DNA from 2 places in the Bradyrhizobium sp. AUGA SZCCT0105 genome. Region 2 is predicted to be linked to the other one. Evidence: riboswitches for the same ligand, from Rfam matches in the RefSeq annotation. Region 2 holds a riboswitch; the other holds the start of a gene.
The links. Region 2 has a riboswitch for glycine ahead of JQ573_RS10635 (D-amino acid dehydrogenase). Riboswitches for the same ligand answer to the same signal wherever they lie in the genome.

Region 1: it holds a riboswitch for glycine, as region 2 does, so the genes downstream of both, gcvT (glycine cleavage system aminomethyltransferase GcvT) here and JQ573_RS10635 (D-amino acid dehydrogenase) in region 2, are expected to answer to the same signal.

Annotation. Positions count from the first base shown of each region.
Region 1 covers NZ_JAFCMK010000002.1:489,920-505,792, forward strand. Annotated here, with positions in the region: gene JQ573_RS11375 (S9 family peptidase) at 1-876, shown strand, start outside; gene JQ573_RS11380 (NADP-dependent isocitrate dehydrogenase) at 1,002-2,216, shown strand; gene JQ573_RS11385 (DUF3455 domain-containing protein) at 2,254-2,754, shown strand; gene JQ573_RS11390 (cyclic nucleotide-gated ion channel) at 2,800-4,050, opposite strand; gene alaS (alanine--tRNA ligase) at 4,062-6,749, opposite strand; glycine riboswitch at 6,953-7,041, shown strand; gene gcvT (glycine cleavage system aminomethyltransferase GcvT) at 7,187-8,332, shown strand; gene gcvH (glycine cleavage system protein GcvH) at 8,353-8,718, shown strand; gene gcvP (aminomethyl-transferring glycine dehydrogenase) at 8,741-11,614, shown strand; gene JQ573_RS11415 (thioesterase family protein) at 11,795-12,226, shown strand; gene JQ573_RS11420 (hypothetical protein) at 12,259-13,257, opposite strand; gene recA (recombinase RecA) at 13,389-14,477, opposite strand; gene JQ573_RS40610 (hypothetical protein) at 15,038-15,160, shown strand.
Region 2 covers NZ_JAFCMK010000002.1:335,588-351,460, forward strand. Annotated here, with positions in the region: gene JQ573_RS10600 (zinc-binding alcohol dehydrogenase family protein) at 1-216, shown strand, start outside; tRNA gene JQ573_RS10605 (tRNA-Leu) at 537-623, shown strand; gene JQ573_RS10610 (phospholipase D-like domain-containing protein) at 642-2,576, opposite strand; gene JQ573_RS10615 (PilZ domain-containing protein) at 2,701-2,988, opposite strand; gene JQ573_RS10620 (hypothetical protein) at 3,264-3,560, shown strand; gene JQ573_RS10625 (ABC transporter substrate-binding protein) at 3,645-5,264, opposite strand; gene JQ573_RS10630 (M20/M25/M40 family metallo-hydrolase) at 5,534-6,664, shown strand; glycine riboswitch at 6,756-6,860, shown strand; glycine riboswitch at 6,864-6,978, shown strand; gene JQ573_RS10635 (D-amino acid dehydrogenase) at 7,047-8,354, shown strand; gene JQ573_RS10640 (ArgE/DapE family deacylase) at 8,481-9,797, shown strand; gene JQ573_RS10645 (ABC transporter permease) at 10,061-11,002, shown strand; gene JQ573_RS10650 (ABC transporter permease) at 11,006-11,893, shown strand; gene JQ573_RS10655 (ABC transporter ATP-binding protein) at 12,048-13,697, shown strand; gene JQ573_RS10660 (M81 family metallopeptidase) at 13,938-15,458, shown strand; gene JQ573_RS10665 (M20 aminoacylase family protein) at 15,466-15,873, shown strand, end outside.

The DNA of each region.
Region 1 (15,873 bases), 150 kb from region 2:
ACCCTGATCGCTCTGATCGGCTTCGTGGCGCTCATGATCGGGACGTTCGACGGGCTGCTGGAGGCGCCGATGTTCTCCCGCCTGCGGCTGCCCGCGGTTGCCGACGGCACCATGCCGGCGCACGCGGCTGCGAGCGGCCGGCGCTGGACCACGGCGTTCATCCTGTCCGCCTTCATCCCGGCGCTGACTTATTACCCGGCCTTTGCGCTGGGCGGCACAATCGTGACCCCGAGCGCGTTCCTGCCGCAGGGCATCACCAACCAGATCCTGGTCTGGGCCATCATCAACGGCCTGATCACGCTGGCCTTGATGTGGTTCGTCCCAAAGCGCGCCAGCCGGTCCGGCCTCGTCGGTCAATCCGTCGTGATCGCGGTGGCCTCGGTTGCGGTGGGCTACGCCGCGCTCTGGCTCGCCGACCTCGCCTTCAAGATCGACTTCAGATTCTGGATCGTCGCACTCAAATTGATGAGCGCGAAGCAATTCCTCATCTTCCTGATCTATCTGATTCCGTTCACGGCGTTTTTCGTGGTGGCGCTCCACATGCTGCACCGGAATTTCTCGACCATGGGCGCCCCGCGCGCGGCACTCTATCTGACCAACATCCTGGCGCTGACGCTCGGTTTCATCGTGTTGCTGGTGCTGCAATACGGCACGCTGTGGCTGACCGGAAAGCTGTTCAACCCGATCCCGGACCCGGGTTTTGTGCCGCTCTCGACCATCGTCGCGATCCAGTTCGTGCCGCTCCTGGCAATCGTCGCCGTGATCGCGACCTTCACCTGGCGGCGGACCGGATCGAGCCTGCCGGGAGCCCTGATCGCGGGCCTGTTCGTGACCTGGTACATCGTGGCCGGGACCGCCACGCAGGTCCCATTTTAGGTGAAAAGATGGGCTGAAAGTGCATAACCGGTGCGCTTCCGCCCGTCCCCGGGCGGTGCTATAGCGCAGGCGTATTCCACCCCCCGCCGTCAAAAGCGCGCCGTTCCCAAGAAGGCCTCCCCGTCATGGCAAAAATCAAGGTATCCAACCCCGTCGTCGAGCTCGATGGCGACGAGATGACCCGGATCATCTGGCAGTACATCAAGGACAAGCTGATCAACCCGTTCCTGGATGTCGAACTGCTCTATTTCGATCTGGGCATGGAATACCGCGATGAGACCAATGACCAGGTGACCATCGACGCTGCCGAAGCCATCAAGAAGGTCGGCGTCGGCGTCAAATGCGCCACCATCACCCCCGACGAGGCCCGGGTGAAGGAGTTCGGCCTGAAGCAGATGTGGAAGTCGCCGAACGGCACCATCCGCAACATCCTCGGCGGCGTGATCTTCCGCGAGCCGATCATCTGCAAGAACGTGCCGCGCCTGGTTCCCGGCTGGACCAAGCCGATCATCATCGGCCGCCACGCCTATGGCGACCAGTACCGCGCCACCGACATCAAGTTCCCCGGCAAGGGCACGCTGTCGCTGAAGTTCGTCGGCGAGGACGGCACCGTGATCGAGCGGGAAGTGTTCAAGGCACCCGGCGCCGGCGTCGCGATGGAGATGTACAATCTCGACGACTCCATCATCGATTTCGCCCGCGCCTCGCTCAACTACGGCCTACTGCGCAACTACCCGGTCTACCTCTCGACCAAGAACACCATCCTCAAGGTCTATGACGGCCGCTTCAAGGACATCTTCCAGGACATCTACGACCGCGAGTTCAAGAAGGAATTCGAGGCCAAGGGCCTAACCTATGAGCACCGCCTGATCGACGACATGGTCGCCTCGGCGTTGAAATGGTCCGGCGGCTATGTCTGGGCCTGCAAGAACTATGACGGCGACGTGCAGTCCGACACCGTGGCCCAGGGCTACGGCTCGCTCGGCCTGATGACCTCGGTGCTGCTCACCCCGGACGGCAAGACGGTGGAAGCCGAAGCCGCCCACGGCACCGTGACCCGCCACTACCGCGAGCACCAGAAGGGCAAGGAGACCTCGACCAACTCGATCGCGTCGATCTTCGCCTGGACCCGTGGCCTCGCGCACCGCGCCAAGCTCGACAACAACCCGGAACTGGCGAAGTTCGCCACCACCCTGGAGAAGGTCTGCGTCGCGACCGTCGAAGAGGGCTACATGACCAAGGACCTCGCGCTCCTGGTCGGCGCCGACCAGCGCTGGCTCTCCACCACCGGCTTCCTCGACAAGGTCGCCGAGAATCTCGGAAAGGCGATGGCGGCCTAACGGCCGCCTGTTGCCGAACACAATAGCGAGCGTGACCATGACCTTTCCCGGCCGGGTGACGCTCGCATCCTTGTTGCTGACCGGATCGGCGGCACTCGCTGCCGATCCGCTCCCCACCCCCGTTGCGGCGCCCGACGAGACCGCGGTCCTCACCGCCCATGCCGAGGGCGTGCAGGTCTATGAGTGCAAGCCGGTCACCGACGGCAAGCTCGCCTGGTCGTTCCGCGAACCGGTTGCCACCCTGATCGCCGGTGGCCGCACCGTCGGCCGGCACTATGCCGGTCCGAACTGGGAGCATGTCGACGGCAGCGCCGTGACCGCTCGCACCGCCGGCAGCGCGCCCGGCGCAACGCCAGCGGACATTCCCTGGCTGAAGCTCGAGGTGATCTCCCACCGCGGCAACGGCCTGCTCACGAGCGTTGCGACCGTGCAGCGGATCAACACCTCGGGCGGCGAGCTCAGCGGCGCCTGCGACAAATCAGGCGCACTGAAGAGCGCGGCGTATTCGGCGGATTACGTGTTCCTGCGGAGAGACTAGAGCGTTTTCGAGCGAAGGTTCTGATTCAATCAGAACCGAAATGCTCTAGTCGCGGATGCCGCCGTCGGTCTCGTTCGGCGCCTGGGCGATCTCGCTGGCGGCAAGGTCGCCACCGGCCGCGAGCGGATCGGCGAGTCGCGCCTCCGCCGTCTCCCTGACATGCGCGGCGAGCGCCGGCATCCGCTCGATCAGGGCATGGAAGTCCTGCGCATCGAGCAGCAGCAGCTTGGCCTTCCGCGTCGCCGTCACCGTGCCGGAACGGTTGGTCCGCCTGAGCAGGGCGATCTCACCGAAGAACGAGCCGTCGGCAAGCCGCACCCGCTGGCTCGGCAGGTCGATCTCGACCTCGCCGGCGGTGATGAAATACATCGACGACGCCGGATCGCCACGCCGCACCAGCACCTCGCCGGCCTCGATGGTCTGCGACCGCAAGAGCCGCATGATGTCGGCGATCTCGGCGGCGTTGAGATGCGAGAACAGCGGCACCCGCGCCAACATGCCCCAGGTCACGACGAAGTCGCGGCGCCGCACCTCATCGGCGAACGCCGTCGAGACGATCGCTACAGGCAGTGCGATCATCGCAAAGCCGACCACGATCGCAACCACCGTGACCATCCGGCCGAGTGGCGTCACCGGGACGACATCGCCGTAACCGACGGTGCCGAGCGTCACGATCGCCCACCACATCGCCTGCGGCATGGTGCCGAACTTGTCCGGCTGCACCTTGTGCTCGATCGCATAGAGCAGCGAGGCGAACAGCAGCACCGCACCGGTCAGGATCACGACGCAGCCGAACAGCGTGCGCCGCTCGGCATGCAGCGCCGCCAGCAGCGAGCGCATCGCGGTCGAATAGCGCACCAGCTTGAGGAACGGCAGCATGCCGAACAGCACCAGCGCGGTCTTGTCACCGATCGCAAGCGCGATGGCCGACGGCAGGAAGGCGAGCAGGTCGATCACGCCGAGCGCCGAGCAGGCGTATTCCAACCGCGCCTGCAACGGCGTCATGTCGCGCAGCGAGCGGCCGACCACGCTCCAGAGCCGCGCGGCATATTCCAGCGCGAAGGCGGTCACCGCGGTGATCTCGATCGCCGTGAACAGCCACCAGAACTGGGCATCGATCTCGGGCACCGACGCCAGGATCGCCGCCAGCACGTCGACGGTGATGATCGCGACGACAAGCCGGACAAATCGCGCGCCGACCGAATATGGCAGGTGGTCCTGCTCGAGCAGCTCGTAGAGACGCTCCCGCAGTCCGGGATCGCTGATCGTGGGCCTACCCGGAGCCGTCGCCACGATCAGCCTCTCCGTCAGGCGCCGGCCGATGCCTGTTGAGTCATGGCCTGCTCGATCGCCGATAGCGCGGCATCGGCCTTGGCGCCGTCGGGCCCACCAGCCTGCGCCATGTCGGGCCGGCCGCCGCCGCCCTTGCCGCCGAGCACTTCGGAGCCCTTGCGAACCAGCTCGACCGCGTTGAAGCGCGAGGTCAAGTCAGCGGTGACGCCGACCACGATGCCGGCCTTGCCGTCCTCGGTGACGCCGACGATCGCGACCACGCCGGAGCCAATCTGCTTCTTGCCATCGTCGACCAGGCTCTTCAGGTCCTTGGTCTCGACGCCTTCGACCGCGCGCGCGAGCAGCTTGACGTTGCCGACCTCGCGAACGCCGGAGGCCGCGCCGTTCGACGACGCTCCGCCGCCCATCGCGAGCTTCTTGCGGGCATCCGACAGGTCGCGCTCGAGCTTCTTGCGCTCCTCCATCAGAGCCGCGATGCGCGCCGGCACATCCTCGATCGTAGTGCGCAGCTCGGCCGCCGCGGTCTTCGCCAGCGTCATGGTGTCATTGGCGTGCTTGCGCGCATGATGTCCGGTCAGCGCCTCGATGCGGCGGACGCCGGAGGCGACCGCGCTCTCGCTGGTCACCGAAATCAGGCCGATGTCGCCGGTGCGGCGGACATGGGTGCCGCCGCAGAGCTCGACCGACCAGCCGAGCGCGTTCTGGCCGTGCTCGCGGGCGCTCTTGCCCATCGAGACGACGCGAACCTCGTCGCCATACTTCTCGCCGAACAGTGCGCGCGCACCGGCCTCGCGGGCGTCGTCAACACCCATGACGCGGGTCGTCACCTCGTCATTCTCGAGCACGACGTTGTTGGCGATGTCCTCGACCCGGGCGAGCTCTTCCGGCGTGATCGGCTTCGGATGCACGAAATCGAAGCGCAGGCGATCGGGCGCGACCAGCGAGCCGCGCTGCGCGATGTGGTCGCCGAGCACCTGGCGCAGCGCCTCATGCAGCAGATGCGTCGCCGAGTGGTTGGCGCGGATCGACGAACGCCTGGCGTGGTCGACCTCGAGCTGCAGGGCGGTGCCGACGTTCAGCGTGCCCTGCTCCACCGTGCCGACATGCACGAACAGGTCGCCGGCCTTCTTCTGCATGTCGGTGACGCGGAATTTGACGCCCTCGCCCGTGAGGATGCCGACGTCGCCGACCTGACCACCGGACTCGGCATAGAACGGCGTCTGGTTCAGCACGATCGCGCCGCTCTCGCCGGCCTCGAGGCCGTCGACCTCGGCGCCGTCCTTGACCAGCGCCGTCACCACGCCTTCCGCGCTCTCGGTCTCATAGCCAAGGAATTCGGTTGCGCCGAGCTTCTCGCGCAGCGGGAACCAGATGGTCTCGGTCGCCGCCTCGCCAGAGCCTGCCCAGGAAGCGCGCGCCTTCTCGCGCTGGCGGTTCATCGCATCGGTAAACGATGCCTGGTCCACGCTGATGCCGCGCGACTTCAGCGCGTCCTGTGTCAGGTCCAACGGGAAGCCATAAGTGTCGTACAGCGTGAACGCGGTGTCGCCGTCGAACATGTCGCCCTTCTTGAGGCCGGCGCTCTTCTCATCGAGGATCGACAGGCCGCGCACCAGCGTCTTGCGGAAGCGGGTCTCTTCCAGCTGCAGCGTCTCCTCGATCAGCTTCTCCGCGCGCACCAGGTCCGGATAGGCCTGGCCCATCTCGCGGACCAGCGCCCAGACCAGGCGATGCATCAGCGGCTCGCTCGCGCCCAAGAGCTGTGCGTGACGCATCGCGCGGCGCATGATCCGGCGCAGCACATAGCCGCGGCCCTCGTTCGACGGCAGCACGCCGTCGGCGATCAGGAACGCCGAGGAGCGCAGATGGTCGGCCATCACCCGGTACGACGCCACGTTCTGCTCGTTCGGCCCATGGCCGAGGGCCGATGCGGCCGCATCGATCAGATGGCGGAACAGATCGGTCTCGAACACGCTCTCGACGCCCTGCAGGATGCAGGCCATGCGCTCCAGCCCCATGCCGGTGTCGATCGAGGGACGCGGCAGCGCCACGCGCTCTTCCTTCGTCACCTGCTCGTACTGCATGAACACCAGGTTCCAGAATTCGAGGAAGCGATCACCGTCCTCCTCCGGGCTGCCCGGAGGTCCGCCCCAGATGTGCTCGCCGCGATCGATGAAGATCTCGGAGCACGGACCGCACGGGCCGGTATCGCCCATCGCCCAGAAATTGTCTGAAGTCGGGATGCGGATGATGCGGTCATCCGAGAACCCTGCGATCTTCTTCCAGTAGCCGGCCGCCTCGTCGTCGGTGTGGTAGACGGTGACGAGAAGCTTGTCCTTCTTCAGCCCGAAATCCTTGGTGATCAGATTCCAAGCGAGCTCGATCGCGCGCTCTTTGAAGTAGTCGCCGAACGAGAAGTTGCCGAGCATCTCGAAGAAAGTGAGATGGCGCGCGGTGTAGCCGACATTGTCGAGGTCGTTATGCTTGCCGCCGGCGCGCACGCACTTCTGCGACGTCGTGGCGCGCTGATAGCTGCGCTTCTCGACACCGGTGAAGACGTTCTTGAACTGCACCATGCCGGCATTGGTGAACATCAGGGTCGGGTCGTTGCGCGGAACCAGCGGCGACGACGCCACGATCTCGTGGCCGTTCTCCTTGAAGAAGTTCAGAAATGTCGACCTGATGTCGTTGACGCTGCTCATGTTCATCCAATCGGAAAAAGGGGCCGGCCAGCCGCAAAAAGGCGTCATTTTCCGGCCGAACGCTTTTAGACATTGCCAGCTGCGGTGTCCAGAAACTGTGCAGGCGGATCATGGGCTTGCCGCGGCAGCACAAAGCCCCATTGGATAGTTGCTGCAGCTGCGTTGACAGTCTTGGTGGCGCCGTGTTTTCTACCTACCTGTTACTAGTCACGTCGGGAGAGACCGGCCTTACCGCCGGCGCCGAAGGAGCAACCGCCCCGGAAACTCTCAGGCAAAAGGACCGCGTGACGTCTAACATCTGGAAAGAGGCGCTGGGGTTGGTTCTCCCCGATGCGTCCGCCGACGGGATAATACTCTCAGGCACAGCGACAGATGGGGCTTTCTGCAGGTTTCTCAAGGGGAAATAGGTCCCCTGCGGGAACCGCGAGGGCCCTGTGATGTCTGCGCGCGAAACCTCCCCGCTGAAACAGACCCCGCTGCACGCGCTGCATCTGGCACGTGGGGCCAAGATGGTGCCGTTCGCCGGCTACGACATGCCGGTGCAATACACGGCCGGCGTGCTGAAGGAGCATCTCCACACCCGCAAGGAAGCCGGCCTGTTCGACGTGTCCCACATGGGACAGCTCGTGCTGAAGGCCAAATCCGGCAAGGTCGGCGACGCGGCGCTCGCGCTGGAAAAACTGGTGCCGCAGGACATCGTCAGCATCGCGCCGGGACGGCAGCGCTACGCGCAATTCACCAACGACGACGGCGGCCTGCTCGACGATCTGATGGTGGCGAATTTCGGCGATCACCTGTTCCTGGTGGTCAACGCCGCCTGCAAGGCCGAGGACGAGGCGCATCTGCGGGCGCATCTCTCCGATGCCTGCGAGATCGTGTCGCTGGCCGACCGCGCGCTGATCGCGCTGCAGGGGCCGAAAGCCGAATCGGCGCTGGCGAAACTCTGTCCAGATGTCAGTTCGATGAAATTCATGGACGCAGGTCCGCGCCGCCTCAGTGACATCGACTGCTTCGTCTCGCGCTCCGGCTATACCGGCGAGGACGGCTTTGAGATTTCCGTGCCTGCAGACAAGGCGGAAGCCCTGGTCAGTGCGCTATTGGACAATCCCGACGTGCTGCCGATCGGGCTCGGCGCCCGCGACAGCCTGCGGCTCGAGGCCGGGCTTTGCCTCTATGGCCACGATATCGACACCACGACGACGCCGGTCGAAGGCGCGCTGGAATGGTCGGTGCAGAAGATTCGCCGCAGCGGCGGCGCCCGCGCCGGCGGTTTTCCGGGCGCCGACAAGATTCTCGCGCAATTCGCCGACGGCGCCGCTCGCCGCCGTGTCGGCCTGAAGCCCGACGGCCGCGCGCCGGTGCGCGAAGGCGCTGCCCTGTTCGCCGATCCGACCTCGACCGAGCCAATCGGCAAGGTGACCTCGGGCGGCTTTGGCCCGAGCCTCAATGCGCCGGTTGCGATGGGCTATCTGCCCACCACCCTCTCCGCCGTCGGCACCACGGTTTTCGCCGAAGTGCGCGGCCAGCGGCTGCCGCTCAAGGTCGCCGCCACGCCCTTCGTTCCCAATACCTACAAACGCTAAACGCCAAAGGATCTATCCCCATGACGACGCTGTACACGTCCGACCACGAATGGCTCCGCATCGAGGGCGACGTCGCCACGATCGGCATCACCGATTACGCGCAGTCACAGCTCGGCGACGTCGTGTTCGTCGAGCTGCCTAAGGTCGGCCGCAGTCTGAAGAAGGCCGAGGCCGCCGCGGTTGTCGAATCCGTCAAGGCAGCCTCCGACGTCTACGCGCCGATCACCGGCGAAGTGATCGAGGTCAACGAGGCGCTCGCGGCCGAGCCCGCGCTGGTCAATTCGGATGCCGGCGGCAAGGCCTGGTTCTTCAAGCTGAAGATTGCCGACAAGGGCGAACTCGGCGGCCTGATGGATGAGGCCGCCTACGCCGCGCACACCGCCTGAGGATCACCCCAAGGATTAGCCCATGAACGCGCCCTTCAAGCCGATCAACGAAGCCGCCACCGATTTCGTCCGCCGACACATCGGACCATCCCCGCGCGACATCAACGCGATGTTGGAGACGGTCGGCGCCGCGAGCCTGCAGGCGCTGATGAATGAGACGCTGCCGGCGTCGATCCTTCAGAAGGCGCCGCTCGATCTCGGCCGGGCGCTGAGCGAAACCGAAGCGCTCGCGCATATGAGCGAGCTCGCCGCGCAGAACCAGGTGTTCACCTCGCTGATCGGCCAGGGCTATTCCGGCACCATCCTGCCCGCGGTGATCCAGCGCAACATCCTGGAGAACCCGGCCTGGTACACCGCCTATACGCCGTATCAGCCGGAGATCAGCCAGGGCCGGCTCGAGGCCCTCTTCAATTTCCAGACCATGATCTGCGATCTCACCGGGCTCGACGTCGCCAACGCCTCGCTGCTCGACGAGGCGACCGCGGCCGCCGAAGCAATGGCGCTCGCCGAGCGCCACTCGCAGGTGAAGGCAAAGGTGTTCTTCGTCGACAAGGAGGTGCATCCGCAGACGCTGGCGGTGATGCGCACGCGCGCCGCGCCGCTGGGCTGGGCGCTGGTGGTCGGCGATCCCCTGACCGAGCTCGACAAGGCCGACGTGCTCGGCGCGCTGCTGCAATATCCCGGCACGACAGGCGCAGTGCGCGACCTCCGGCCGGCGATCGCATCGCTGCGCGCCAAGGGTGCGCTTGCGATCGTCGCCGCGGACCTGCTGTCGCTGGCTTTGCTGACCTCGCCCGGTGAGCTCGGCGCCGACATCGCAATCGGCTCGGCGCAGCGGTTCGGCGTGCCGATGGGCTATGGCGGACCGCACGCCGCCTACATGGCGGTGCGCGACACGCTGAAGCGCTCGCTGCCCGGCCGCATCGTCGGCCTTTCGGTGGATTCGCGCGGTGCACCGGCCTATCGCCTCGCGCTGCAGACCCGCGAGCAGCATATCCGCCGCGAAAAGGCGACCTCCAACATCTGCACCGCGCAGGTGCTGCTCGCCGTGATCGCCTCGATGTATGCGGTGTATCACGGCCCCGAAGGCCTGACCCATATCGCACGCGGCGTGCATCGCCGCGCCACCGTGCTCGCCGCGGGCCTGCGCAAGCTCGGCTTTGCGCCGACCAGCGAGGCGTTCTTCGACACAGTAACCGTCGAGGTCGGAGCGAAGCAGATCGAGATCGTCTCCCGCGCGCTGGCGGAGCGGATCAATCTGCGCATCGGTGCGACCACGCTCGGCATCGCGCTCGACGAGACCACGACGCCGGAGACCGTCGAGGCGGTGTGGCGCGTGTTCGGCGGCAAGCTCAGCTTTGCCGAGATCGAGGCGGCCGCGCGCGAGGCGCTGCCGAAGGAGCTGCGCCGCACCAGCGCATTCCTCACCCACCCGGTGTTCAACACCCACCGTTCGGAGACCGAGCTGCTGCGCTACATGCGCAAACTCAGTGATCGCGATCTCGCGCTCGACCGCGCGATGATCCCGCTCGGCTCCTGCACGATGAAGCTCAACGCCACCACCGAGATGATCCCGCTCACCTGGCCGGCGTTCGGCAATCTGCATCCGTTCGCGCCGGCGGATCAGGCCAAGGGCTATCACGCGCTGTTCAAGCGGCTGGAGCAGTGGCTGTGCGACATCACCGGCTATGACGCGATCTCGCTGCAGCCGAATTCCGGCGCACAGGGCGAATATGCCGGGCTGCTGGCGATCCGGGGTTATCATCTCGCCCGCGGCGAGCCGCACCGCAAGGTCTGCCTGATCCCCTCCTCCGCGCACGGCACCAATCCGGCCTCGGCCGCGATGGTCGGCATGGACGTCGTGGTGGTGGCCTGCGACGCGCGCGGCGATGTCGACGTCAATGATCTTCGCGCCAAGGCGGAGAAGCATTCGGCCAATCTCGCCGCTGTCATGATCACCTATCCGTCGACCCACGGCGTGTTCGAGGAGCATATCAGCGAGATCTGCGACATCGTGCATGCGCATGGCGGCCAGGTCTATCTCGACGGCGCCAACATGAACGCGCAGGTCGGGCTGTCGCGGCCCGGCGATTACGGCGCCGATGTCAGCCATCTCAATCTGCACAAGACCTTCTGCATCCCACATGGCGGCGGCGGCCCCGGCATGGGCCCGATCGGTGTGAAGGCGCATCTTGCGCCCTATCTCCCGGGTCATCCCGCAACCGACGGCGCGACCGCACACGCCATCGGCCCGGTGTCGGCCGCGCCGTTCGGCTCGGCGTCGATCCTGACCATCTCCTACATCTACATCCTGATGATGGGCGGCGAAGGGCTCACGCGCGCCACCGAGGTTGCGATCCTCAATGCCAACTACATCGCCGCACGGCTGCAGCCGCACTTCCCGGTGCTGTATCGCAACGAGCGCGGCCGCGTCGCGCATGAGTGCATCGTCGACCCGCGGGCGCTGAAGACGACCAGCGGCGTCACCGTGGACGACATCGCCAAGCGGCTGATCGACTACGGCTTCCACGCGCCGACCATGAGCTTCCCGGTAGCGGGCACGCTGATGATCGAACCGACGGAATCGGAATCGAAGTTCGAGATCGACCGCTTCTGCGACGCCATGATCGCGATCCGGGGCGAGATCGCGGAGATCGAGAAGGGCCGCTGGAAGGTCGAGGCGTCGCCGCTGCGCCACGCGCCGCACACCGTCCACGACATCGCCGACGATGCCTGGAACCGGGCCTACAGCCGCGCCGAGGGCTGCTTCCCGGCCGGCGTGTCGCGCTCCGACAAATACTGGAGCCCGGTCGGCCGCGTCGACAATGTCTACGGCGACCGCAATCTGGTGTGCTCGTGCCCGCCGATCGAGGATTACGCGCAGGCGGCGGAGTAAGGCGGCCGTTGCTCTGGCCACTATTGTAGGATGGGTAGAGCGCAGCGAAACCCATCGATTGCATCCGGACTGTGAAGTGATGGGTTTCGCTTCGCTCTACCCATCCTACGATCCGGCCACCATAACGTCCCCGCTGGAGGCGGACGAACGATAAGAAGCAGCGCCGCGGCAGGAGGAAACATGCGCGAGCAATTCTGGTTTCATTTCCCGTTCCGCGTCCGCTATTCCGAGGTCGACGCGCAGGCCGTGGTGTTCAACGCGCACTACCTGACCTACTTCGACACCGCGATAACAGAGTATTTCCGCGCGCTCGGTTACGACTATCTCGGCGAGGTCGCGCGGACCGGCATCGACTTTCACACCGTGAAATCAGTCGTCGAGTACAAGGCGCCGATCCGGTTCGACGAGGACATCGAGGTCTGCGTGCGGGTCGCCAAGATCGGCCGTTCCTCGATCGTGCTTACCCTCGAGATCTTCGCCAAGGGCTCCGACGACCTGCGCGCCACCGGCGAGATCATCTGGGTCGCCACCGACCAGAAGACCCATCAATCGGTCGCCGTGACGGAAGACTTGCGCGCGCTGATTGCGAGCCGGGAAAAGGCGCTGGCGTAACGCGGCGCCTACCGGCGTCACGCGATCAAGCCTTACGGCGCGACCAAGGTGCGGCTCTCGGAGTCCCAGCGCCACAGCCGCTCGTTGGTCAGCTCGGTGCCGCCCCACCAGCGATGGATCGGGTTGTGCTGGCTGAAATCGCCGGAGCCCGCGACGATTGCCCTGCCGAGGCCGGTCAGCGCGAGCCGGCTCCGCTTGTAGCGTTGGTGACGTTCCGGGTCCTCGTGCATGTCGAGATCGAACGGCCCGTCATCGGGGCCGGAGATGGCAGGCATTGGACAGTGAGCCAGCCCGTCCAGCAAGACCCCCGTTTCCCAATAACCGAACGTCCGCCGACGATTGGGTTTCTCGTGCCCGGGAAACAGATCGTACGGATGGACCTGTCCCGCTGACAGCAGCTCCAGCATTCGCATTTCCGTTGCGCCGAGCGCGGAGCTACGCCCGAGAAGTTCTTCCAGCAGCGCGACGACTGAGCTGCGCAATTGCGGAAGTGCTCCTGGATCCTGAGTCAACAGATTGAACCACGCTTCCGGTGTTGACGCGCCCCAAGCCGCCCACGCAGCGCCGGCGACTTCGAGATGATGCCCGCGGACGGGAGCGAGGCGCAGCTGCCAAGCGGCCAATTCGGCCGGCTGTCGCTCGCCGATGATGTGATCGGTCTGCAGCATCGCAAGCCTGGACGTGACGCTCGCATGCGGGCGCAGGTAATCCAGCAGCCAGATCAATTGCAGTTGTGAGTTCGGATCGGGATCGACCCAAAGATCGACGGCGTCGAAGCGCTCGCAAAATTCGACCAATCCAAGACCCTGACGATGCGCGTCCTCAAGCAATCTGCCGGTAAGATTGTCCAGCCAGTGTGCCCCGGCGCGGTGCGAAGCCGCGCGCGGCGAGAACAAGGCATCCAGTTCGCTTGATGGCGGCAATTTTCCGCACACGAATCGCAGCTCGACGCCAACAACGCAATCGGCGAGCCGTGCGGCCTTCAGGGCGCCAGCGCCGCTATCAGTGAATGTGAGGATAAGCCGGGTCATAACGGGTCGTTCATTCCGCAACAGGTGGCCCAACAGCATCACGGACGGCACAAAACCAAACGGACGCCGAAGACGTCGGCAACTCAACGTCCTCAGCGCCCGCTTGCAGCGAAATGATTGAGCCTTGAGGCTTACTCCTCGGCGGGCTCTTCGCCCTCGGCGTCGCGCTCGGGCGTACCGGCAAGGATCTGCTCGGCGATCAGGCCGGAGTTCTGGCGGATCGCAGCTTCGATCTTGGCGGTGATGTCGGGATTCGCCTTCAGGAACGCCTTGGAGTTCTCGCGGCCCTGGCCGAGCCGCTGGCTGTCATAGGAGAACCAGGCGCCGGACTTCTCGACGATGCCGGCCTTGACGCCGAGGTCGAGGATCTCGCCCATCTTGGAGACGCCCTCGCCGTACATGATGTCGAACTCGACCTGCTTGAACGGCGGTGCCAGCTTGTTCTTCACCACCTTGACGCGGGTGGTGTTGCCGACCACCTCGTCGCGCTCCTTGATCGCGCCGATGCGGCGGATGTCGAGGCGGACCGAAGCATAGAATTTCAGCGCATTGCCGCCGGTCGTGGTCTCCGGCGAGCCGTACATCACGCCGATCTTCATGCGGATCTGGTTGATGAAGATCACCATGGTGTGGGACTTGTTGATCGAGGCGGTGAGCTTGCGCAGCGCCTGGCTCATCAAGCGCGCCTGCAGGCCCGGCAGCGCATCGCCCATCTCGCCCTCGAGCTCGGCCTTCGGCACCAGGGCCGCAACCGAATCGATCACCAGCACGTCGACCGCACCGGAGCGCACCAGCGTGTCGCAGATCTCCAGCGCCTGCTCGCCGGTGTCGGGCTGCGAGATCAGGAGCTCGTCGATGTTGACGCCGAGCTTGCGCGCATAGACCGGGTCGAGCGCGTGTTCGGCGTCGATGAAGGCGCAGATGCCGCCCTTCTTCTGGCCTTCCGCCACGGTGTGCAGCGCCAGCGTGGTCTTGCCCGACGATTCCGGCCCGTAGATCTCGACGACACGTCCCTTCGGCAGACCGCCGACGCCGAGCGCTATGTCGAGCCCCAGCGATCCCGAGGACACCGTCTCGACATCCATCGAACGGTCGTTCTTGCCGAGCTTCATCACCGAGCCCTTGCCGAACTGACGCTCGATCTGGGAGAGCGCGGCTGAGAGGGCCTTGGACTTGTCCATGGAGGATCCTTCGACGATACGCAGTGCAGTAGCGGACATTTGGGATGTGCTCCTTATGGCGGGGATTCGCTAGCGGGAAAAACGGGCGATGCGATCAGGCGGAACGCGTTGTTGATAGGAACCTCGTACCACGTTTGTTCCGTGTTCGCAATATGTTCTTTTTGGCTTGTTGGGTGCTGTCCGTATTTAAGCCCCCGTGTCCTAAGTTGATTTTGGGACTGTCCTAATTCCGATTAAGCGAGCCGAAACCAAGGCTTGGCCGTTGTTCTCGGTAGGACTACTGAGTCGGCAATCCAACGTTCTACCCATAGCAATCGTTATGGTCCGACAACTGTTCTCAATCCACAGAGTAGAAGTGTTACCGGGGTTCTCCGTGGGTGAACGGAGTTCCTTGCGTGAATCCGCTCTGGAGCCGCACGCCTGCCTTCCGGGTCTCGGCAGTCGCGCCCAAATCGTTAGTTTTCTTTTCGAGAGTGATCAAAGTTGACCAGCCTTGGAACGTCGGCTGTTCCAAGCTTCGGCCATCACCGCCCTGTAACGGCGTCTGCCGGTGACTGAGAGCCGTTCGCGCTCCCCGCCCAGAAACAAGGGAGCGGGGCATGATCGAACAGCCCCATTTCGATTCATATTCAATTCCAGCCCGCGTCAGTCTTGGCATTGCTATTTTCGGCGGCTCACTGCTTATCGCGGTGATGCTATTGGGTGCCTTCATCGCGCATTAATTGAAGCGTTACCGGGGTTTCTCTCTGTGGGTGAACCGAGTTCCCAGCCTGGTCCTGGTTTGTGGTAACTAGTGACCTAATCCGGGTCTGGGTGCAGCACTACGGAGGAGGACACAAGTCATGAGGACTGCGTTGTTCACGGTGACCGCGCTGGTTGCCTTGTCGTCTCTGGCTATCGCGCAAAATCAGCCTTCCGCTACTACGGCTCCCAGGGCGAATGACGTGGTTGATTCCACGATGCCAAAGGTACGGGCGAACGCCCCAGGCGGCAGACTGCACTATGACGTGCCTTGCCGAGTGTCGTCGGTGGGCACATGCATCACGGAACCGCCGCCATATCCGCGATATCGGCCAAGACCCTGACTCAAACATTATCGCGGAGGCCGCCTCAGTTGGCGGCCTCTTCCTCAAAATTCCATTTCGAGTTGTTGACCGAAGATCCGTTTGACGTGGCCTTCATCCGTTCTTCCGCGTTAGCGCATGTCACTCGCCACCGGCACGGATTGGGAAATGTCGCCTCTTTGAAAGTCATTAACTCTTGCCGATGTGGTCTGTATTGACCAGCATGTCGGCTACCTGACATGCGAAAGTTACCCGATCGCCGCACCGCCTTGTTGGCCCCTATCGGTGATGAGAACGCCATCACGCGCTCCCGCCTTCTGCAAACAGAGGAGCAGCGCCATGCAGCAACGCCGCCGTTACCAGCCCGAAGC
Region 2 (15,873 bases):
GGACGGCACACTTACCTCGGCGTCGACACGCTTGCGTTTTCCACGATCGAAAGCGCAGAGCTGCTGCGTAGCGTGCTACCTGGGTTCGCCGGCGGCTTCCTGCGCCCCTATCCGATCGTCCCGTCCTCGATCTACCCGCTCGCTGAGACGAAGGCGGCCTACACCGCAGTGATCGGATCATCGCGCAACCGCGTCGTCCTGCGACCGGGAGCCTGATCATGAATGTCGTTCGCTTCGTCAGGGAATGCGGCGCTCGTGCTGGTCGACCACCAGGTCGGGCTCATTGACGCAATCCGAAACGTATTGCGATCATGATCGCCGATCATCCACAGTTCGGAACGCATAGTCGGCCACTACACCCGCGACGTCGCCCGGGAGGACGACGTCATCCGGACGTTTGCTCGGCTGACGACGAAGAGCTAGAAGGTGCGCCGCCGGGGTTTTGCCGGAGCAGAACGAAGCCAGATTGGAAAACCGCCAAGGGATCTTGGAAAACTCCTTGGTCTAGATTACGAAAAGATCAACAAAATCAATATGCGGACGTGGCGAAACTGGTAGACGCAAGGGACTTAAAATCCCTCGACGGCAACGTCATGTGGGTTCGAGTCCCACCGCCCGCACCAGCCTGTTGCGCACCGCTCTTACTTCTTGGCCTTCGCCTTCTTTGCCTTGGCCTTCTTCGTCGTCCTGGCCTTGGTTTTCTTTGCCTCTGCGGCCTTAGCCGGCTTCCTCGCCTTCTTCGCCGATTTCTTGGCTGACGTCTTGGCGACTTTCTTGGCCGATGTTTTCGTGGCTTTCTTCGTGGCTTTCTTGGGCACTTTCTTGACGGCTGTCTTCGTCGACACCCCGCCAGCCACACTGGACTGTTGCGCCGCGCCGCCACCGCCTCCGCTGCCCGTCGGACGGGGCGGCACCGGCTCCTCCATCCAGAAATCCAGCTCCTGCTCCTTGCCGCCGCCGGGCTTCCAGCCGTCGAGCGAATAAATCTGATCCGGATTGCCGCCGCTGCCGAGATAGCCGCGCCAGGAATAGTGGTCGTAGACGCCGTTGATGTGCAGCGCATAGGCCTGGGCAAGCTGCTTGTTGCCGCGGATGATCACGAGATTCTCGTCGTTCTTCTCCGAAGCGGCGACCGAGAAATTGTGCGATCCGGTGATGACGGCGCAATTGTCGGAGAACGGATCGATCACGATGGTCTTGGAGTGAACGATCGCGATCATCCCGGCGTTGCGGATCTGCTGGACGCTGAACTCGACGTCGGCCCATGAGGGTTCGTTGGTCGCGCTCACACCATGCGGCAGCTGGACGTCGTCATGGAAGGATTGCTTCGGTGCGCCCGATTTGACGACCTCCCCTCCGACCGAAACGATGTCGCCGTTCTTGCTGGCCATCATGGTCGACACCACGCCACGGACATAGATGTCGTTCTGCTGTGCGCGGACCAGCAGGGCATCCAGCAACGGCGATTGACCCGGCATGAACATCAGGAAGAGCGCGCCGTCCTTGGCGTTCTTGATGAGGTCCAGCACCGGCTTGAACTCCGCCTCGCCGTTGGTCGCGGCGAAGAAGACCGAAATGTTGCTGTCGCTGGTCGGACTGGAATTCGACGTCTTGAGCGCGGGCGGCATGGCATTGCCCGCGGCGACCAGCTTGCCCCACTGATCGAGGTAGCGCTTGGCGATCACCGCATTCTCGATGATCAGCACGTTGTTGAGCTGCGTGCACAGCCCGGTGGTGGTCCAGTTGGTGCTGCCGGTGAGCACGCGGATCGCGTTGCCATGCGCGTCGCTCTCGACCACGAACTTGTTGTGGACGCTCGGTGACGACCTGCCCGCATTCGACAGATCGCGATGCTTGACCGTCAGGCCGGCGCCACTGAGCTCGCCCGCGATGTTCGGCTTGGTCGCACTGCCATTGCCGAGCAGAACGTTGCCGCGGCTGCCGAACGGTTTCAGCGCGCCGACCAACTCCTCGTCATTCATCTCGTAGATGGCGGCATGGATCTGGCTGCCGCGGAGATCGGCATCGTGCAAGAAGGCCAGGATCTCGTGCAGGGCGTCGCCTGAAAGGTAGCGGCGCGCCTGGTTGGCCGGGTCGGACAGGCCCTTGACGAAATTGCGCAGCGCGTCGTCGGACGTATCGCCCTGCACGAAGCGGCTGACGATCTGCGACATCAGGGTGCCGCGGTTGAAATAAGCCGACAAGCCGCCGCCCGCATCGCCCGAAGCAACCGTCGGCGTCGTCCAGGCCGTCACCGTGGCCGCATCGGGCGTGAAAGTCCCGTTCGCGCCGCCCTTCATTGCGGTGACGCGATACGAGACATTCTCCGTATCGACGACGCTGTGATCGGCCCAGATGCAGCGCCGGAACGGCGATTGCGTCGAGGATATGCCGGCGTCCGCGACCGGTTTCTCGCCGGGCTTCGGCGGAATGCGGTTGGACAGCACGGTCGTCTGTTGCGTGATGTTGTTGCGCCGCTCGAGCTGGAAGCCGACCCAGTCGTTGGACCAGGTGTCCGGCTGCCAGGCGATCAGGATATCATCGGCGTTCGCGTAGGCCTTGACATTGATGGTCATCGCAATTTCCCCGAGGCTGGGTATCGGCCCGGCGGACAATACTCCGCAAACCTTGGGTAGTTTGTGAAATAGACGACAACTGTTCGTGCAAATCGGCGCGGCGCGGCGCGCCGGGCGTCGAGCCTTACTCGAACGCCAGTCCCAGCCGCTTCTGCTTCTTCCATACGATGCGGGACGGCCACCGCTGGCCGTCGACGCCGAGGGTGAAGCGGTCGGGAAACCACAGCGGCGAGTTCACTTCGATGCAGGCGCCCTGAGGCGAGAGATTCCGCACCGTGCAGGCGATCACTTCATTGCCGAACTCGATCGCTCCCGACTTGAGGACGCGGCGGCGTGCGCCGGAACGGCGCTTCTCGGTCGGCATTGGCTGTTGCGCGCTGGCCGGTGCGGGCCCGCTATGGTCGTCGGCCATGGGCCCGTCGCGGTAGGTACACAAGTCGGCGGTCAGACTACGACACAATACTGACGGGAACCTTAAGGCCGCCGCTATCCAAATTGGTATGCCACGCGCCCGCCCACGGCCTGAGCAGGCGGCGTCACGATGCCTGCATCACCTGATCGTGTTTTGAGGGTGTGGCAGGGTTCACATGCCGCGATCGCCACGTGATGTAGTGTCGGCGCATTGGAAATTCCGGCCGCACATTTCGCGGCCCTCAGATTTCGAGATCAATGTGTTGGAGATAGGCGATGACGATTGCGGATCGCAATCAGATTGTCGGCAATGCCGCGCCCGATCACGGTGCTTCCATCCTCGAACACGGCGACGACGCGGCTCACTGCAGCAACGGGCTTAACGCACAGAGATTCCTCGATGCGACGCCCAACGAGCGCGCGATCTACCGGCGATGGATTCGCAGCGCGATCGCGGCGTGCGGATTGTTGGCGTTCGCCGCGGGCGCAATGGTCTGGATGAACGGCGCCGGCGTCGGACAGACCCAGCTCACGAGCCTGTCGAGCACGAGCAACGCTAAATCGGGCCACTAGATTAGCCGCCGTCGCGGCGCGGCTGCGCGAAACGAAAACGGCCGGGACAAGTCCCGGCCGTTTGTATTGCGTCAAGCCGCAAGCCTACTCGGACTTGTCGATATTCCAGAAGATCGGCGTTGCCGGACCATCGAGCACACCGGACAGCGACTTCCGCCATGCGCTCGGACCCTGATACTGACCGAGCGGAATATAGATGACCTGCTCGTAGGCTTCCTTCTGGATATCGGCCGCGATCTTCTTCTGCTCGTCGAGCGACGGCGCGCGAACGAAGGCGTCCTTCAGCTGTTCGATCTTCGGATCGTCGGCCCAGCCGAACCATCCGCCATTCTTGCCCTGGCCGCCGATCGAGAGGTTGGCGATCGGGTTGGAGACGTCGGCACTGACCCAGTTGGTGAAGAACATGTTCCAGCCGCCATCCTTCGGCGCCTTCTGGCTGGCGCGGCGGGTCACCACTGTCTGCCAGTCGGTGGCCTGCAGGTCGACCTTGAAGCCGGCGTCGCGCAGTTGCTGGGCGACAACAACCGGCTGCGCCTTGAGCGTGGTGACGTCGCCCGGCGCCATGATGACGACGGGCGTGCCATCATAGCCCGACTCGGCAAGCGCCTTCTTGGCCGCCGCCATGTCGCCGCCCTTCAACAAGGTCTCGCCGCCGACTTCGGACGCGAACGGCGTGTCGCAGATGAAGAAGGCGACGCAGGTCTTGTAGTATTTCGGATTGCCGACCAGCGCGTCGAGCACCTGCTTCTGGTTGATCGCCATCAGCGCCGCCTGGCGAACCTTGATGTTGTCGAACGGCGGATAGAGGAAGTTCATGCGGCCGAGCGTCTGGAAGCCGAACTTGTTCAGCGTCTCGACCTTCAGGTCCTTGTCGCCTTCCAGGATCGACAACGTGTCGAACGACGGGTTCTCCAGGAAATCGATGTCGCCGGACTGCAGCGCGTTCATCGCAGTCTGCGCGTCGGCCATCGTGACCCACTCGACGCGGTCAACCTTCACGACCTTGCCGCCCGCGGTCCAGCTCGCCGGCTCCTTGCGCGGCACGTAGTCCGTGTTCTTGACATAGACCGCCTTCACGCCAGGCTGGAATTCGGCCTGGACGAACTTGAACGGGCCCGAACCGATCTGCTCCGGGATCGGCTTGTCCGGCGGGGTTTCGGCCAGCCGCTTCGGCATCATGAAGGCAACGCGCGACGACGGCTTGCCGATCGAATCCAGCACCAGGCCGTAGGGCTCCTTCAGCTTCAGCGTGATCGTCTTCGCGTCGGTGGCCTCTAAGCTCGCCGTGAAATCCATCAGCTTCTGGCCCATGCCGTCGACCTTGGCCCAGCGCTTCAGCGAAGCGACGCAGTCTTCCGCGGTCACCGGCGTTCCGTCGTGCCACTTCAGGCCATCGCGCAGCGTGAATGTGTAAGTGAGCTTGTCGTCAGACACCTTCCAGTCGGCCATCTGCGGCTGGATCTTGAAGTTGGAGTCGGTCGCGACCAGCGTGTCGTAGACCATGTAGCCATGGTCTCGCGTGATATAGGCCGTGGTCAGGATCGGATCGATGACGCGCAGATCCGAATGCATCACCGCGGTGATGGTCTTGCCCGCGGCCATCGCCTGCGGCGCAAAGGACAATTCCTGCGGCGCGAACGACAGCGCGAGCGCCGTCAACGCAGCCGCTAGCGTGCGGTGCTTCCAACGCGAGATAGGGAACATGCAATTTCTCCTGACGTGTAACTGGTCAAAGCCGGCTTATTCGTTATGCATGCGGTTCGTTATTTAGGCGAACTAACATGCTGTATGGCTTGTGAAATCGAGACTTGCATCAAGCGCAATGCGCGTCAATCGGTTTCCGGCAGGATCGAACGTATACGAACGAATGAACCGCTGGTGCAGCGCATTTGACTTTACAAACTCGTCTTCCGAGCTTTTCGTACGGCACGCGAACGCGTATCGGCGCGCACAAACAACAAGAGAGAAAAGACATGAACCCCGCCAATCTTCCTTTTGATTCCGAAGCGATGCTGCAGGGGCTGCGCAGCTGGGTGGAATGCGAGAGTCCGACATGGGATGCGGCCGCAGTCGAGCGCATGCTCGACCTCGCCGCGCGCGAGATGGCGGTGATGGGTGCGACGATCGAACGCATCGCGGGACGCCAGGGCTTCGCTGGCTGCGTCCGCGCCCGTTTTCCCCATCCGAAACAAGGTCAGCCCGGCATCCTCATCGCCGGCCATCTGGACACCGTGCACCCGGTCGGCACCATCGAAAAGCTGGCGTGGCGGCGCGAAGGCAACAAGTGCTTCGGGCCCGGTATCTTCGACATGAAGGGCGGCAACTATCTGTCGATCGAGGCGATCCGGCAGTTGGCGCGCGCGTCCTTTACGACGCCGCTGCCGATCACGGTGCTGTTCACGCCCGATGAAGAGGTCGGCACGCCGTCGACGCGCGTCATCATCGAGGCCGAAGCCGCGCGCAACAAATACGTGCTGGTGCCCGAGCCCGGCCGGCCGAACAACGGCGTCGTCACCGGCCGCTACGCAATCGCGCGCTTCAATCTGGAAGCTGTCGGCAAGCCAAGCCATGCCGGCGCGACACTCTCCTCGGGCCGTTCCGCGATCCGCGAAATGGCCCGGCAAATCATTGCCATCGACGGCATGACCACCGAAGACTGCACCTTCTCGGTCGGCATCGTGCATGGCGGGCAATGGGTCAATTGCGTCGCAACGACCTGCACCGGCGAAGCGCTCAGCATGGCCAAGCGCCAGGCCGATCTCGACCGCGGCGTCGAGCGCATGCTGGCGCTGTCGGGTACGGCAAATGACGTGACATTCAAGGTCACGCGCGGCGTCACGCGCCCGGTGTGGGAGCCGGATGCCGGCACCATGGCCCTCTATGAAAAGGCAAAGCGTCTCGCCGCCGATATGGGTCTTGATTTGCCGCATGGCAGCGCCGGCGGCGGCTCTGACGGCAACTTCACTGGCGCGATGGGCATCCCGACCCTCGACGGCCTCGGCGTACGGGGCGCCGACGCCCACACTTTGAACGAACATATCGAAGTCGAGAGCCTCGCCGAGCGTGGCCGCCTGATGGCGGCACTGCTGGCGACGCTCGATTAACTCGATTTGCACTGCACAACACGTTGGCACTGCCGGACCGAAATTTAGCCTTGTCCAATTTTTTGGCTTCGCCTACGGTCCGGCCGTCCAACACGACGATGCGGGAGAGATCGAAGCGACAACATTCGTGTTGTGCTTCGGCGCCGACGGAGCAACCGCCCCGGAAACTCTCAGGCAAAAGGACTGTATCGTCAGGACGATCTGGAGAGAGACGGCATGGCCAAATGGAAACGGCCATGACGTCCACCGAAGGGGATAGTCTGCCATCGGGCCGAGGCCCGATGCGGATCAAGCTCTCAGGTACCGTGACAGATGGGGCGTCGAAACAGCCGGTTTCACCGGTGGTTCGGCGACTCTAACCCACGGGAGCCTGAAGACCACCATGCCTCACATCGCAATCATTGGCGCCGGCATCACCGGCGTGACGACGGCCTATGCCCTGCTCGAACGCGGCTACCGGGTGACTGTCCTCGACAGGCATCGCTACGCCGCGATGGAAACCTCGTTCGCCAACGGCGGACAGCTTTCCGCCAGCAATGCGGAGGTGTGGAACAGCGCCGCGACCATCCTCAAGGGGTTGCGCTGGATGCTTCGAAGCGACGCGCCGCTGCTGATGAATCCGAAGCCGAGCTGGCACAAATACTCCTGGATCGGCGAGTTCGTCGGCCACATCGGCCGCTATCGCACCAACACCATCGAGACCACGCGGCTCGCAATCGAAGCGCGCAAGCATCTGTTCTCGATCGCACAGCGCGAGAATATCGCCTTCGATCTCGAACGCCGCGGCATCCTGCACGTCTATCACGACAAGGCCGGATTCGAGGCGGGCCTGCGCGTCAACACGCTGCTGCAACAAGGCGGGCTCGACCGCCGGCCGGTGACGGCGGACGAAATCCGCAGCATCGAACCCGCGCTGCAGACGACCTGCTATGGCGGCTTCTTCACGCCGTCGGACGCGACCGGCGATATCCACAAGTTCACGCGCGGGCTCGCCGACGCCTGCATCCGCCGCGGTGCGAGCTTCGTCCATGAAGCCGATGTCGATGCGATCGCGCGCGGCGACGACGGCTTCCGCATCGGCTGGAACGAAGCCGCTTCGCACGATGCTGGCGTCGCGACGCGACATGAGTTGCAGGCGGACGGCATCGTGATTTGCGCCGGCGTCGCGAGCCGCCACTTCGCAGGCCTGCTCAACGACCGCGTCAACGTCTATCCGGTGAAGGGCTATTCGATCACCGTGCAGCTCGATGCGCCGCAAAGCCGGGACGCTGCGCCAACCGTCAGCCTGCTCGATGAGGCGGCGAAAATCGTCACCAGCCGGCTCGGCGCGGACCGCTTCCGCGTCGCCGGCACGGCCGAGTTCAACGGCTTCAACCGCGACATCCGCGCAGACCGCATCCAGCCGCTGGTGGATTGGGTGCGGCAGCATTTTCCCGGCATCGACACCTCGAGGGTCGTGCCGTGGGCCGGCCTGCGCCCGATGATGCCGAACATGATGCCGGTGGTGCGCGCCGGACGGTTTCCGGGCGTGTTCTACAACACCGGCCACGGTCATCTCGGCTGGACGCTGTCGGCTGCGACGGCGCAGATGGTGGCAGGCGCGATCGATGACTGGCGCGACCTCGACACGCCTTCAATGGTGCCGTCGCAGGTCGATGTGACCGAGACCGCCCGCGCAGCTTTCCCCTAATTATCCGGCCGACGAGGAAGAATATGAGCGTATTTGCGTGTGGCCAAGTCGGAATTCGCTGAGAAACACCGCATGACAACGACTAGCGTCACATTGGGGAAAAGCGCTTCAGCGCGGGAGGGGACAATGCGCATTGGGGTGGCGGACACGCACGAGACGTTGACCAAGCCGGATCAGATTGCCGCAGAGCTGTGCGCGGCCGTCGATCGAAACTTCGACGATCAGATCGCGTTCCTGTCGCGCATGGTGCAGTTCCGCAGCTTGCGCGGACAGGAAGCCCCACAGCAACATTGGCTGGCGGAGCAATTCGCAAAGCGCCGCTACGACGTCGATACGTTCAGCCTTGCCGACGTCAACCTGATGAGTCATCCGAAGGCTGCACCGATGGACGGCATCGACCTTGCCGGATCGCAGCAGGTCGTTGCGACGCTCGACAGCAAAGGCAGCGGACGCAGCCTGATCCTGCAAGGTCATATCGACGTGGTGCCGGAGGGGCCCGCCGATCTTTGGGAACAACCGCCGTTCTCGGGCGCCGTGCACGACGGCTGGATGTTCGGGCGCGGCGCGCAAGACATGAAGGCCGGTGTCTCGGCAATGATCTTCGCGCTCGATGCTTTCAGAGACGCCGGCTATGCCCCGGGCGGACGCGTCCATCTGCAAACCGTGACCGAGGAAGAGAGCACCGGCAACGGCGCGCTGTCGACCTTGATGCGCGGCTATCGCGCCGACGCCTGCCTGATTCCCGAACCGACCGGACACACGCTCACGCGCGCCCAGGTCGGCGCCGTCTGGTTTCGACTGCGCGTCCGCGGCACGCCGGTGCATGTCGCCTATTCGGAAGCCGGTACGAGCGCCATCCTGTCGGCGATGCATCTGGTGCGCGCATTCCAGGATTACACCAGGGCGCTCAATGCCCGGGCGCTCGACAACAGCTGGTTCCGCAGCGTCAAGAATCCGATCAAGTTCAACGTCGGGATCATCAAGGGCGGCGATTGGGCCAGTTCGACCGCGGCCTGGTGCGAACTGGATTGCCGGCTTGGTCTCTTGCCGGGCGAAACACCCCAGCAGGCGATGCGCGGCATCGAGGAATGCCTGACGGAGGCGCACAAGGCCGACGACTTCCTGTCCGATAATCCGGCCGAGCTCGTGTGGAGCGGTTTTCAGGCAGACGCAGCGGTGTGCGAGCCTGGCAGCGAAGCGGAAGCAGCCCTGTCGGCAGCACATCATTCCATCTTCCAGGCTCCGATGCAGGAGCGCCTGTCCACCGCCGTCAACGACACCCGCTACTATTGCGTCGACTACGGCATCCCTGCCCTTTGCTATGGTCCGTACGGTATCGGCCCGCATGCGTTCAACGAACGTGTCGAGCTCGACAGCCTTCGCAAGACAACGCAGAGCATCGCACTGTTCGTCGCCAATTGGTGCGGCGTGGTGAAAGCGTGAATGGACTTGCCGTTTCAGGTCGGTGGCACATGGCGACATGTGCAATTCGAAATAGCAACTTCAGACCAAAGGAGGCCGCCAACGGCCTGAACCGCGCCTTGATATGACGTCTCCATTGGCACAGTATTTGCCTGCAAATTCATCACGTTCGCGCTAGTCTTGAGACAAGACGCAGAAGCGCATGAGACACATCACGGGGACACCATGAGTATGATGCGGCCCAGCCTTCGCTTCGCACCATCTGACGGCAGGAGATAGCAGCGATGATCGGCTATCTCCTCCGCCGCATCCTCGCCGCCATTCCCGTGATGGGCGTGGTGGCTCTGTTCGTGTTCCTGTTGCTGCGGCTGACGCCGGGTGACCCGGCCGCAATTCTTGCCGGCGACAATGCGACACCGGAACAGCTCGACCGTATACGCACCTCGCTCGGTCTCAACGAGCCGATCTACATCCAGTTTTATACCTGGGTCGCCAAGCTGCTGCACGGCGACCTCGGCGTCTCCCTGATCTCGAACAAGCCGATCCTCGAAATGATCGGTCCGCGCCTCGAGCCCTCGATCTCGGTCGCACTCGCCACCATCGTGCTTTCGATCCTGGTGGCGGTGCCGCTTGGCGTGATCGCGGCATGGAAACACGGCACCTGGATCGATCGCTGCGTGATGGGGCTGTCGGTGCTCGGCTTCTCGGTGCCGGTGTTCGTGATCGGCTATGTGCTGATCCAGGTGTTTGCGATCGATCTGCGTTGGGTGCCGGTGCAGGGCTTCAAGAGCATCTCGGCCGGCTTCGGTCCGTTCTTCGAACGCATCATCCTGCCGACCTGCACGCTCTCCTTCATCTATGTCGCGTTGATCGCACGCATGACACGGGCCTCGATGCTCGATGTGCTGGGTGAGGATTACGTGCGCACCGCGCGGGCCAAGGGCATCGGCGAGACCGGTGTGCTGCTGCGCCATGCGCTGCGCAACGCCGCGGTTCCGGTCATCACCGTGATCGGTTCCGGTTTCGCGCTGCTGATCTCGGGCGTGGTCGTCACCGAGAGCGTGTTCAACCTGCCCGGCATCGGCCGCCTCACCGTCGATGCGGTGCTGGCGCGCGACTATCCGGTGATCCAGGCCATGATCCTTTTGACATCGGGTATCTATGTCGCGGTCAATCTCTTGATCGACCTCGCTTACACCCTGCTCGATCCTCGTATCCGGTACTGAGCAATGGCGATCGAAACCCTTCCCGAATCCTCCATCCCCGTCACCCGGCCGTTCCGCGTCAAGTTCGGCTTCCTGGCGTCGACGCCGATCATCGCGGTTGCAACGATCTGCCTCGTCCTGATCATCCTGATGGCGATCTTCGCGCCGCTGCTCGCGCCGCACGATCCGTTGTTGCTGACGCCGTCGCAGCGGCTGAAGCCGTCGAGCGCGCAATACCTGCTCGGCACCGACGCCTATGGACGCGACCTGCTGTCGCGCGTCATCTATGGCGCACGGATCTCGCTGTTGATCGGGCTCGGCGCCGCCGTCTGCTCGATCGCCATCGGGCTCCTGATCGGCCTCGTCGCCGGCTTCTTCCGCTGGGTCGATGCGGTGATGATGCGCGTGATGGACGGCTTGATGGCGATCCCCGCTATCCTGCTCGCGATCGCCGTGGTGTCGCTGTCCGGCGCCAGCATCTGGACCGTGATGGTCGCGATCACCATCCCCGAGATCCCGCGCGTGGCGCGGCTGGTGCGCTCGGTGGTGCTGACCGCGCGCGAGGAGCCCTATGTCGAGGCCGCGATCTCGCTGGGCTCAAGCCTGCCGAAGATCATGTGGCGGCATTTGATGCCGAACACGATCGCGCCGCTGATCGTGCAAGGCACCTATGTCTGCGCATCCGCGATCCTGACCGAGGCGATCCTGTCGTTCCTCGGCGCCGGCATCTCGCCGGAAACGCCGACCTGGGGCAACATCATGGCCGAGGGCCGTGCCTATTTCCAGGTCAAGCCGTCGCTGATCTTCTGGCCGGGGCTGCTGCTCTCGATCGCCATTCTCAGCGTCAACCTGATCGGCGACGCCGCGCGCGACGCGCTCGATCCCCGCATGAAACAGCGTGAGGGCAAGTGACGGCTTCAATACCAATTGAAGCCGTCATTCCGGGATGGTGCGTTAGCACCAGACCCGGAATCTCGAGATTCCGGGTTCGATGCCTCGCATCGCCCCGGAATGACGCAAGACGAAATCTGTCGCTATCACTCGCAACGCCGGTGGAACCAGCCTGATGACCAACGTCGTCCTCGACATCAACAATCTCGTCGTCGGTCTCGGCCGCAAGGCGGACGCGCACCGCATCATCGACGACCTGTCGCTGCAGGTGCGCGAGGGCGAGACGCTCTGCCTTGTCGGCGAAAGCGGCTCGGGCAAGTCGGTGACCTCTTTGACCACGATGGGCCTGCTGCAGAAGGGCACGCTGGTGCCGTCAGGCGGCAGCGTCAAACTGGTCGGCGAGGAACTGCTCACCGCGACCGACCGGCGGCTGCGCCAGCTGCGCGCGACGCGGATGGCGATGATCTTCCAGGAGCCAATGACCGCGCTCAATCCGGTGGTGCCGGTCGGCCGCCAGATCGACGAGGTGCTGCGCGCCCATACCGATCTCGACTCCCGCGCGCGGCGTCAGAAGATCCTGGCGATGATGGAGCATGTGCGGCTGCCCGATGTGGAGCGCATCTTCTCCTCCTATCCTCACCGCCTCTCGGGCGGACAGCGCCAGCGCATCATGATCGCGATGGCGCTGGTGCTGGAACCAAAGCTCCTGATCGCGGACGAGCCGACCACCGCGCTCGACGTCACCACCCAGAAGCAGATCCTCACGCTGATCCGCGACCTGCAACGCGATCACGGCACGGCGGTTCTGTTCATCACCCACGACATGGGCGTGGTGGCCGAGATCGCCGACCGCGTCGCGGTGATGCGGCACGGCCGGCTGGTCGAGACCGGCCAGCTGCAAGATGTGCTGCGCAACCCGACGATGGAATATACCCGCAACCTGCTGTCCGCGGTGCCGAGCCTCGTGCCGCGCGCGCCGCGGCCGGAGACGAAGGAGCCGGTGGTGCTGGAAGCCAACGAACTCAGCAAGGTCTACCGGGAGCGGTCGCTGTACGGCAAAGCCCGCGAGGTCGCCGCCGCCAGCAACGTCACGCTCACCCTGCGCAAGGGCCGCACGCTCGGCATCGTCGGCGAAAGCGGTTCCGGCAAATCGACGGTGGCGCGCTGCATCGTCCGCCTGATCGATCCGACCTCGGGCGGGGTGCGCCTCGCCGGCCGCGAGATCTCCGACCTGTCGCGCCGGCTGTTGCAGCCGCATCGCCAGAAGATCCAGATCATCTTCCAGGACCCCTACCGCTCGCTCAACCCGCGCGTCACCGTTGGCGAGAGCATCGCGGAAGGCCCGATCAATTACGGCATGCCGCGCAAGGATGCGCTGGCGCGGGCCCGCGAGCTGCTTGAGCTCGTCCATCTGCCGCCCGACGCGATTTCGCGCTATCCGCACCAGTTCTCCGGCGGTCAGCGCCAGCGCATCGCGATCGCGCGCGCGCTGGCGCTCGATCCCGACGTGCTGGTGGCGGATGAGGCGGTGTCCGCGCTCGACGTCTCGGTGCAGGCGCAGGTTCTTAATCTGCTCGACGAAATCCAGCGGCGGCTCGGCATCGCGCTGTTGTTCATCACGCACGATCTGCGCGTCGCCGCACAGATCTGCGACGACGTCGCCGTGATGCAACATGGCCGCGTCGTGGAACAGGGACCGGCGGCCGAGGTGCTGACCAATCCGCAACAGGCCTACACCCGTGCGCTGCTCGAAGCAGCACCGGGGCGCGGGTGGGATTTTGCGAATTTCCGCCCGGTTTCGGAAGGCCTCGTGGCAACGGCCTAGGTCTTTAGACTTAACCTGACGACGTACCTTTGGGCCTTTCAATACGCCCATAGGGCATGCAAATCCGGAGGTGCTCCCCGGCTTGCGCTTGGCGCGACGACACGCTTAACGTCGCGCGCTAGGGCATGGCCTGGAAGGTGGACGCCGGTCTTCCCGAAAGAACACGCTCAAACCAACGAGATCGTGGCGCGAACCGTTCCGTTCGCATCGTGATCGAAGAAACGTATCGAGACCAACTTGATGACCCGCATTGCCGTTGGCGGCTTCCTGCACGAGACCAACACCTTCGCACCGACGAAGGCAACCTATGACGACTTCGTGCACGGCGGCGGCTGGCCGTCGATGACGCATGGCAGCGACGTGCTCAGGGTGATGCGCAAGATCAATGCCGGCCTCGCCGGCTTTGTCGAGGCGGCGGAAGCCAACGGCTGGGAGCTCGCTCCGACTGTTGCGGCCGGCGCGACTCCATCGGCCCATGTCACGAAAGATGCCTTCGAGCGGATCGTCAGGGAGATTGTCGACGGCATTGCCGCTGCGGGGCCGATTGATGGCGTCTATCTCGACCTGCACGGCGCCATGGTGACCGAGCACTATGACGACGGCGAGGGCGAGATCCTCGCCCGCGTGCGCAAGGTGGTCGGCAAGGACATTCCACTGGTCGCGAGCCTCGACCTGCACGCGAACGTCTCGCCCGAAATGATCGCGCATGCCGATGCGCTGATCGCCTACCGCACCTACCCGCATGTCGACATGGCCGACACCGGCCGGGCCTGCGCCAGGCATCTGGCCTTGCTGCTCAAGTCCGGTGAACGACTGGCAAAGGCGTTCCGGCAGCTGCCGTTCCTGATCCCGATCAGCTGGCAATGCACCAACGATCAGCCGGCGAAGAACATCTATCAGCAGCTTGCGTCGCTCGAGAGCGACGCGGTACCGACGCTGTCGTTTGCGTTCGGCTTCCCGGCTGCCGACTTCAGGGACTGCGGCCCGAGCGTGTTTACCTATGGCCGGACGCAGGCCGATGCGGATGCGGCCGCCGACCGGCTCGTCGCATTGGTCGAGGGCCATGAAAACGATTTCGACGGCCGTATCTATTCGCCCGACGACGGCGTGCGGTTGGCGATGGAACTGGCAGCATCGGCGACAAGGCCGATCGTGATCGCCGACACCCAGGACAATCCCGGCGCTGGCGGCACGTCCGACACTACGGGCATGCTGCGGGCGCTGGTGCGCAACAAGGCCAGCGCCGCCACCGGCGTGATCTTCGATCCGCAGTCGGCGAAGGCAGCGCATGAAGCCGGTGTCGGCGCTACCGTCACGCTCGATCTCGGCGGCAAATCCGGCATCGCCGGCGACGCGCCGTACCGCGAGACCTTCGTCGTCGAAAAGCTCTCGGACGGCAGGTTTGTCGCGCCTGGGCCATTCTACGGCGGCCGCGACATGGATATGGGACCCTCGGCTTGCCTGCGGGTCGGCGACGTCCGCGTCGTCGTCGGCTCCTACAAGGCGCAGCTTGCCGACCAGTCGATGTACCGTTATGTCGGCATCGAGCCGACCGCGCAGAAGATCCTGGTCAACAAGAGCTCGGTGCATTTCCGCGCCGATTTCGAGCCGATCGCCGAGAAGCTGCTGATCTGCGCCGCGCCCGGCGCAATGCCGGCCGATACCGCCACACTGCCGTGGAAACATTTGCGTCCCGGCATTCGTATCAAGCCTAACGGCCCCACTTTCACCCCCTCCTCCCCATCACGCACAAACGGATAGAGAGATCATGCCGACCATTGAGCGCATCGACAGTTTTGCCGACGAACTCACCGCCATCAGACGGGATCTGCATGCGCATCCCGAGATCGGCTTCGAGGAGGTCCGCACCTCAGGCATCGTCGCCGACAAGCTGACGAGCTGGGGCATCGAGGTACATCGCGGCCTCGGCGGCACCGGCGTGGTCGGCGTGCTCAAGGGCAAGGGCAACAGCAGCAAGAAGATCGGCCTGCGCGCCGACATGGATGCGCTGCCGATGGAAGAGAACACCAATCTGAAGTGGCGCTCCACCATCCCCGGCCGCTTCCACGGCTGCGGCCATGACGGCCACACCACGATGCTGCTCGGCTCGGCGCGCTATCTCGCCGAGACCCGCAATTTCGACGGCACGGTGCACTTCATCTTCCAGCCGGCCGAG